One region of the Xanthomonas hawaiiensis genome, then DNA from elsewhere that is predicted to be linked to it. Evidence: predicted binding sites of a transcription regulator. Region 1 holds the regulator's gene; the other holds the start of a gene.
The links. Region 1 encodes FliA, which starts transcription of late flagellar genes. Its sites were predicted from a motif close to TAAAGTTTNNCNNNCNNNGGCCGATAA; they were not measured.
Positions count from the first base shown of each region.

Region 2: a site for FliA is predicted at 2,070-2,096, ahead of PG878_RS07130 (methyl-accepting chemotaxis protein). Genes of this name have one in related genera too.

Region 1 is NZ_CP115873.1:2,582,600-2,587,014, forward strand. It holds gene flhF (flagellar biosynthesis GTPase FlhF) at 1-780, shown strand, start outside; gene PG878_RS11150 (MinD/ParA family ATP-binding protein) at 767-1,651, shown strand; gene PG878_RS11155 (RNA polymerase sigma factor FliA) at 1,648-2,397, shown strand; gene cheY (chemotaxis response regulator CheY) at 2,417-2,809, shown strand; gene PG878_RS11165 (protein phosphatase CheZ) at 2,810-3,421, shown strand; gene PG878_RS11170 (chemotaxis protein CheA) at 3,426-4,415, shown strand, end outside.
Region 2 is NZ_CP115873.1:1,642,707-1,647,121, reverse strand. It holds gene PG878_RS07130 (methyl-accepting chemotaxis protein) at 1-1,901, opposite strand, end outside; gene PG878_RS07125 (methyl-accepting chemotaxis protein) at 2,696-4,415, opposite strand, start outside.

The DNA.
Region 1 (4,415 bases):
ATGGACGACTACGGCTTCGACAGCGGCATCACCCGCGACGTGGTCATGCAGATCCCCGCCGACCTGGAGCTGCACCGTGGCCGCGGGCTGATGCTGGGCCTGCTGTCCAAGCGCCTGCCGATCGCCGCGCTGGACCCGCTCGAGGAAGGCGGCGTGATCGCCCTGATCGGCCCGACCGGCGCCGGCAAGACCACCACCATCGCCAAGCTGGCCTCGCGCTTCCTGGAGCGCCATGCCGCCCGCGACGTGGCCCTGGTCACCACCGACACCATCCGCGTCGGCGGCCGCGAACAGCTGCACAGCTACGGCCGCCAGCTCGGCATCGCCGTGCACGAGGCCGACAGCGACGCCGCGCTGCAGCAGCTGCTGGAGCGCCTGGCCGACTACAAGCTGGTGCTGATCGACACCGCCGGCATGGGCCAGCGCGACCGCGCCCTGGCCGCCCAGTTGCACTGGCTGCGCGCCTCGCGTGTGGTCCGGTCCTTGCTGGTACTCCCCGCCAACGCCCATTTCTCCGACCTGGACGAGGTGGTGCGCCGGTTCGCCGGCGCCGACCCACAGGGGGTCATCATGACCAAGTTGGACGAGACCGGGCGGTTCGGCAGTGCCTTGTCGGTGGTCGTGGACCACCGCCTCCCCATCACCTGGGTGACCGATGGACAGCGCGTGCCGGACGACCTGCACCGCGCCAACGCCGCCAGCCTGGTATTGCGCCTTGAAGATTTGCGGCGCGCTGCCGATAAGCCCTGTACTCCGGAGCAGACCCATGCCGTCGCGTGACTACGTCAATCTGACCAATGCCTTCCCCCTGTCGGCGACGCGCAGCGAACCGCTGGGTCCGGTGCGCACCATCGCCGTGACCGGCGGCAAGGGCGGCGTGGGCAAGACCAACATCTCGGTCAACCTGTCCATGGCGCTGGCCGACATGGGCAAGCGCACCCTGCTGCTGGACGCCGACCTGGGCCTGGCCAACGTCGACGTGCTGCTGGGGCTGACCCCCAAGTTCACCGTGGCCGACCTGGTCGCCGGGCGCTGCACCCTGGAAGAGGTGCTGATCGACATGCCCAACGGGCTGATGGTGGTGCCCGCCGCCTCCGGCCGCCGCTACATGGCCGAGCTGCCGCCGGCCCAGCACGTGGGCCTGGTCAACGTGTTCTCCGAGCTGCAGCGCGAGCTGGACATCATGATCGTCGACACCGCCGCCGGCATCACCGACAGCGTGCTGACCTTCTGCCAGGCCGCGCAGGACGCGGTGGTGGTGGTCTGCGACGAGCCGGCCTCGATCACCGACGCCTACGCCCTGATCAAGGTCCTCTCGCGCGAGCGCGGCGTGGACCGGGTGCAGATCGTCGCCAACATGGTCCGCGACCTCAACGAAGGCCGCCTGCTGTACGACAAGCTCAGCCGGGTCTGCGAGAAGTTCCTCGGCGACGTGTCGCTGAACTACCTGGGCTGCGTGCCGCAGGACGACTGGCTGCGCCTGTCGGTGCAGCGCCAGCAGCCGGTGGTCAAGGCCTACCCGTCCAGCCCGTCGGCGCAGGCGATCAGCGAGATCGCCCGGCGCACCGCACGCTGGCAGGCGCCGACCGCCCCGCGCGGCAACGTCGAGTTCTTCGTCGAACGCATCATCCAGCGCGGGGTGGCCGCATGAACGCCGCCGCCCACTACCGCGCCGTCCAGCGCAACAGCGCCAACGACTACATCGCCCAGCACTCGGACCTGGTCCGGCGCATCGCCCACCACCTGGCGGCGCGGCTGCCGGCCAGCGTCGAGATCGACGACCTGATCCAGGCCGGCATGATCGGCCTGATCGAGGCCTCGCGCAGCTACGACGCCGAACAGGGCGCCTCGTTCGAGACCTACGCCTCGATCCGCATCCGCGGCGCGATGATCGACGAGATCCGCCGCGGCGACTGGGTGCCGCGCTCGGTGCACCGCCGCGCCCGCGACGCCGCCTCGGCGATCCGCAAGATCGAACAGAGCACCGGCCGCGCCGCCGCCGCCAACGAAGTGGCCGCGGCGATGGACATGCCGCTTCCCGAATACCTGCGTTTGATGGAAGATGCCGCCCGCGGCCAGGTGCTGAGCCTGGAGTCGCGCATCGAGGACCATGGCGAGCTGGATACCATCGCCAAGGGCGGACCCAATCCGCAGCAGATGCTCGAGCGCAGCGAATTCGGCCGCGAGCTGGGCAAGGCCATCGCGCAGTTGCCCGAACGCGAGCAGTTGGTGCTGTCGCTGTACTACGAGCAGGAATTGAACCTCAAGGAAATCGGCGCGGTGCTCGGGGTCAGCGAGTCGCGCGTGTGTCAGATCCATGGCCAGGCCACGGTACGGTTGCGCGGACGCCTGAAGGCGTTCGAGGTCGCCGATGCCGGTCTGGAAGACGAAGAATAGGAACCCTTAGGAGTCAGTGGTGAACAAGAACATGCGGATTTTGATCGTGGACGATTTCTCGACGATGCGACGCATCGTCAAGAATCTGCTCGGCGATCTGGGCTTCACCAACACCGCCGAGGCCGAAGACGGCAACAGCGCCCTGGCCGCGCTGCGCTCGGCGCCGTTCGAGTTCGTGGTCACCGACTGGAACATGCCGGGCATGACCGGCATCGATCTGCTGCGCAACATCCGCGCCGACGACAAGCTCAAGCACCTGCCGGTGCTGATGGTCACCGCCGAGGCCAAGCGCGAGCAGATCATCGAGGCCGCGCAGTGCGGCGTGAACGGCTACATCATCAAGCCGTTCACCGCGCAGACGCTGCAGGAGAAGCTGGGCAAGATCTTCGAACGCCTGGGAGCGACCGCCTAAATGGAAGCCACCGCCGAACGTACCGCCCTGATCGAACGCCTGCAAGGCGCGCTGGACGCGCTGGAAAACGGCGACGAGGCCGGCTGGCGCAGGGAGATCGACACCCTCGCCGCCTGGCGCACGCGGCCGATGATGCAGGGCCTGAGCCGGCTCGCGCGCGATCTGGGGCAGGCGCTCGGCGAACTGCCGGTGGTGCCCAGCGAGGCCGGCGAGCTGGACGACGCCTGCTCGCGCCTGGACCACGTGGTGGAGATGACCGAACAGGCCAGCCACCGCACCCTGGACCTGGCCGAGGAATGCCGTGCGCTGGCCGACCAGCTCGCCGCCGGCGGCCTCAGCGGCGACCAGGGCGAGATCCTCGACAAGATCCGCCACAACCTCACCGAAATGGCCCTGGCGCAGAGCTTCCAGGACCTGACCGGGCAGATCATCCGCCGCGTCGCCGGCATCGTGCGCCGCGTGCACGAGGGCTTCGGCGCGCTGGGTCTGCCGCCGAAGGAAGAAAACAAGAAGGCCGACGGCAGCCTGGCCGGCCCGGCCCTGCCCGGCCTGGACCGCCACGGCGTGTCGCAGCACGACGCCGACGACCTGCTGTCCGGATTGGGACTGTAATGCCATGAGCGCCGTACCCGACGACATCGCTGCCGACTTCATCATCGAGGCCCAGGAAATCCTGGACCGGCTCGGCGAGCAGTTGGTGTCGCTGGAGCAGGCGCCCGAGGACAGCGGCCAGCTCAACGCCGTGTTCCGCGGCTTCCACACGCTCAAGGGCGGCGCCGGCTTCCTGGCGATCAACGCCATGGTCGAGCTGTGCCACGCCGCGGAGGAAACCCTGGGCATGGCCCGCGCCGGCCAGGCCACCCTGCAGGCGCGGCACTTCGACGCCGCGCAGCAGTCGCTGGACTACCTGCAGTCGATGCTCGACGCCTTCGGCAGCGGCCAGGAGCCGCCGCGCGCGCCGCCCGAGCTGATCGCGCAGTTCGACGCCCACGGCGACGCGGCGCCGGCAGCGGCCAAGAGCGCCGCGCCGGCGCCCGCCGCGGCACCCGCCGCCGTCCCGGCCACCGCCGCGGCCGCGGGGGACCTGATCAGCGACGACGAATTCGAGGCGCTGCTGGACCAGTTGCACGGCGATGCGCCGCCGACGGCCACGCCGCAGGCGCTGCAGCCGGCGCCGCGCGCGCCCAGCGCCGCGCCCAAGGCCGCGGCCGCCCCGGCCAAGGCCGCCGAACCCGAACACACCGTGCGCGTGGACACCAAGCGCCTGGACGCGATCGTCAACCTGATCGGCGAACTGGTGCTCTCGCGCAACCGCCTCAAGACCCTGCGCGTGCGTCTGCGCGACGAGGAACTGGACCGCGCGGTCAGCAGCCTGGACATCGCCACCGCGCGCCTGCAGTCGGCGGTGATGCGCACGCGCATGCAGCCGGTGGGCAAGGTGTTCTCGCGCTTCCCCAAGGTGGCGCGCGACGTCGCCCGCTCGCTCAACAAGGAAGTGGAGCTGGAACTGATCGGCGCCGACACCGAGCTGGACCGCAACCTGGTCGAGGCGCTGGCCGATCCGCTGGTGCACCTGGTGCGCAACGCGATCGACCACGGCATCGAG
Region 2 (4,415 bases), 940 kb from region 1:
ATGATGTCGGTGACGCGCTGCACCGAGGCCACGATCTCCTGCATGGTGCTGCCGGCGCGGTCGACCAGCGCCGAGCCTTCGGCGACGCGGGTCACCGAATCGTCGATCAGCGTCTTGATCTCCTTGGCGGCATTGGCCGAACGCTGCGCCAGGGTGCGCACTTCGCTGGCAACGACCGCGAAGCCGCGGCCCTGGTCGCCCGCACGCGCGGCTTCCACCGCCGCATTGAGCGCCAGGATGTTGGTCTGGAAGGCGATGCCGTCGATGACGCCGATGATGTCGGCGATCTTCTTCGAGGAGGCTTCGATGCCGCTCATCGTCTCGACCACCTGACCCACCACCGCGCCGCCCTGCGAGGCGACCGAGGCCGCGCCGCTGGCGAGCTGGTTGGCCTGGCGGGCGTGTTCGGCGTTCTGCTTCACCGTGGAGGTCAGCTCCTCCATCGAGGCGGCGGTCTCCTCCAGGCTGGCGGCCTGCTGCTCGGTGCGGCGCGACAGATCGTCGTTACCGGTGGCGATCTCGGTGGCGGCGGCATTGATGCTGACCGCCGCGGTCTGGATGCGGCCGACGATGCCGGTCAACTGGTCGGCGGTGGCGTTGGCGTCGTCGCGCATCCGCGCGAACACGCCGTGGAACTCGCCGTCCATGCGCGCGGTCAGGTCGCCGGCAGCGATGGCCTGCAGCAGGGACGACAGCTTGCCCAGGTTGCGGTCGCTGACCTCCATCATCGCGTTGAGGTCCTGCACCATCAGCCGGAAGTCGTGCTGGAAGCGCGCGGCATCGCCGCGGGCGCTGAAGTCGCCGGCCGCGGCCGCCGCGGCCAGGCGCTTGATCTCGGTGTTGATCGCCAGCAGGCTGGCCTTGGCCGCATCCATCGACTCGTGCAGGACGGCGCGGCTGCCGGGCAGACGGCGCGCGTCGCGGCGCAGGTCGCCGTTGGCGTACTCGTTGAGGATCTCCACCGCCTCGACGATGGCATCCAGGTGCTCGAACATCATGGTGTTGATGCCCTTGCTCAACTCGCCGTACACGCCGGGGAAGTCCTGCGGCATGCGGTGGCTGATGTCCTTGTCGGCATGCAGCTCGATCATCAACGCGGTTTCGCGCGAGAAGCGCTGCAGCTGCGTCTGCATCCCGCCCATCGCCAGCAGCAGGCGGCCGGGTTCGTCGCGCGCGTCGGTGGCCACGTCGTTGTCCAGGCGGCCCTTGGCGATGGCTTCGGCGGCGCGGGTGGCGCGGGCCAGCGGCACGGTCAGGCTGCGGGTGATCAACCAGGCCAGCACACTGCTGACCAGCACCACCGCCAGGCCGCCGGCGATGAGCATGGCGCGCCCACGCGCCATCGCGGCCGTCGCGGCCGCATAGGCCTCATTGCTGCGGGTGGCCTGCAGATCGGCGTAGCGGGCGATTGCATCCTGCCACTTCTGCGTCAGCGGCGCAGACGTCCCCATCAGCAGGGCCAGTGCTTCGTCCGGCTTGTAGTGCATGCCCAGATCGATGACGCGGTTGTTGACGTCCACGGTCAGCGCGCGGGCGCGATCGACCTCCTCCAGCACAGCCTGGCTCTGCGCACCGCTGGGAATGGCACCCGCCCGATTGCGTGCCGCCTGATAGCGCGCGCGCTGCTCGGTGATGACCTTGGCGAAGCGGATGTTGTCCTCCTGGGACGTCGGCAACACGATATTGCGGACATTGATCGCCACGACAGAGCTCGCGTTGAGCATCTCGCTGGAGGCACGGATCGCGGCGATATTGCGCTGGACGATGCCGTCCAGCCGCTCGCGCGCCTGGAACAGGGTGAACAGCCCGGCGACGACCAGCGCCGAGGACAGCAGGATGAGGATGCCGAATGCGGTGGCGAGCCGGGCGCCGACGTTGTAGCGCTGAAGGAATGCAATCATGGAAATGACCTGTTTGGGGGAATTTGAGAGGGGCAATCGGGTGCCCCGGACTGCGCACGCCGACCAGTCGCCGTTGTGTGCGCCCGCATCGAAACAAGATGAACAAGCCGTGAAAAAGCGTTTCGAATCAAACGCTTGATACCGCATCCCGCTCAATGTGCGGGCGATGTAACGGCCCCCTGCGGCCAGACTTGAGAGGCGATTGCAGGGAATTTCTTGAACACCCTCAGGCATATGACAGGGGTGTGGAGGGCGAATGCACGCGACGCGCGATTGGCGGTTTTGCGTGAAAGGCGCGTGCATGTCGTGTTGCAACAAGCGGCATGGCGTTTGCATGCTGCATATGCGCGCGGCACGCAGAAACTGGGTCGATCCAATGGCGCATGCGCACCTCTAGATGCGCGGAACAGGCGCGGAATGCGATCGCGTTCGCATTGCCGCATCGGTCGGAGCTGAGGTGTTGCGCGACAGCGCTCGGCGCGTGCGTGACATGGAAGCACGTCGACGGCGACGCGCGATGGATGCACGGATGACGGCGACGCTTGGAGCAGACGGCGCGCGTACGCGCGCAACCGCGCAAGGGAAACCGTGTGAGAGCGATGCACCGTGCAGAGGCACGCTGTGGAGTCGCCCCTGCGGTCAGGCCGCCGCGTCGACCAGGGTGCGGTCGCTCGACCGACGCGCGCGGCGCCCGCGTCGGCTGGACACGACACCGGCGACACCAAGGCCGCCGGCCTGCGACAGAGCGAGCGGCGCGCACTGCGCCGCCCGCCCGATGACACGCCTCGTACGGCTCAGAACTCCTGCCAATCCTTGTCCAGCGCCATCGCCGCTGCCGGCTGCGCCGCACGTCGTGCCGGCAAGGCCTTCACCACTGCCGGGCCGACGCTGCGCTTACCTGCGGGCGCCGGGGCGGCGTGCTGACGCGGCGCCTGGACCACCGGCGCGGCCGCCGCGGCGTCCAGCTTGAACAGCGCCACCGCCTGGCTCAGCTCCACCGCCTGCTGCTCCATCGAGCGCGCCGCGGCACTGGCCTCTTCCACCAACGCCGCGTTCTGCTGGGTGGCCTCGTCCATCTGGGTGACGGTCTGGTTGACCTGTTCGATGCCGGCCGACTGTTCCTGCGACGCAGCCGAGATCTCGCCCATGATGTCGGTGACGCGCTGCACCGAGGTCACGATCTCGGTCATGGTCTTGCCGGCCTGATCGACCAGGGCCGAGCCTTCGGCCACACGGCTCACCGAGTCGTCGATCAGGCTCTTGATCTCCTTGGCGGCGCTGGCCGAGCGCTGCGCCAAGGTGCGCACCTCGCTGGCGACCACGGCGAAACCGCGGCCCTGGTCGCCGGCACGCGCCGCTTCCACCGCCGCGTTGAGCGCGAGGATGTTGGTCTGGAAGGCGATGCCGTCGATCACCGAGATGATGTCGCCGATCTTCTTCGAGGACGCTTCGATGCCGCTCATGGTGGCCACCACCTCACCGACCACGCTGCCGCCCTGCGCGGCGACCGAGGCCGCGCCGGCAGCCAGTTGATTGGCCTGACGCGCGTGCTCGGCGTTCTGCCGCACCGTGGAGGTCAGCTCTTCCATGGAGGCGGCGGTTTCTTCCAGGCTGGCGGCCTGCTGCTCGGTGCGGCGCGACAGGTCGTCGTTGCCGGCGGAGATCTCGCTAGCGGCGGCATTGATCGACACCGCCGAATGCTTGATGCGGCCGACGATGCCGGCCAGTTGCTCGGCGGTGGCATTGGCATCGTCGCGCATCTGCGCAAACACGCCGCGGAACTCGCCGTGCATGCGTGCGGTCAGGTCGCCCGCGGCGATCGCCTGCAGCAGCGTCGACAGCGCCTGCAGGTTGCCGTCGGCGGTGGCCATCAGCTGGTTCAGGCTCTCCACCATCACCCGGAAGTCGTACTGGAAGCGCTCGGCGTCGCCGCGCGCGCTGAAGTCGCCATCGGCGGCCGAGGTGGCCAGTTGCTTGATCTGCTCGTTCATCGCCGACAGGTTGGCCTTGACCTCGTCCATGGTCTGACTCAACACCGCCTCCTCGCCGGGCAGGCGGTCCATGTCCTGCGACAGGTCGCCGATCGCATAGCGGCCCATGATCTGCGCAAGGCGCGTCTTGACCGCCAGGTGCGAGGCCACCAGCGCATTGGTTTCGGCGGCCATGCGCCCGTAGTCGCCGGGGAACGCCTCTGCATCGATGCGATGGCTGACTTCGCCGGCGTCGTGGCGCCTGGCCATCTCCATCTGCGCGCTGATCAGGTTGCTGACCTGCTGCTGCATGCCCTGCATCGAGATCAACAGGCGCCCGGTCTCGTCCGTGGCGTCGGTCTGAACATCGTTGTCCAGCTTGCCGCGCGCGATGGCCTCGGCCACCCGGGTGGCGCGGGTCAGCGGTACGGTCAGGCTGCGCGTGATCAGCCAGGCCAGCACGCCGCTGACCAGCACGACAAGGGCGCCGCCGACGATCATGAAGGCGCGGCCGCGATCCATCGTGGATTGAGCGCTCGCATAT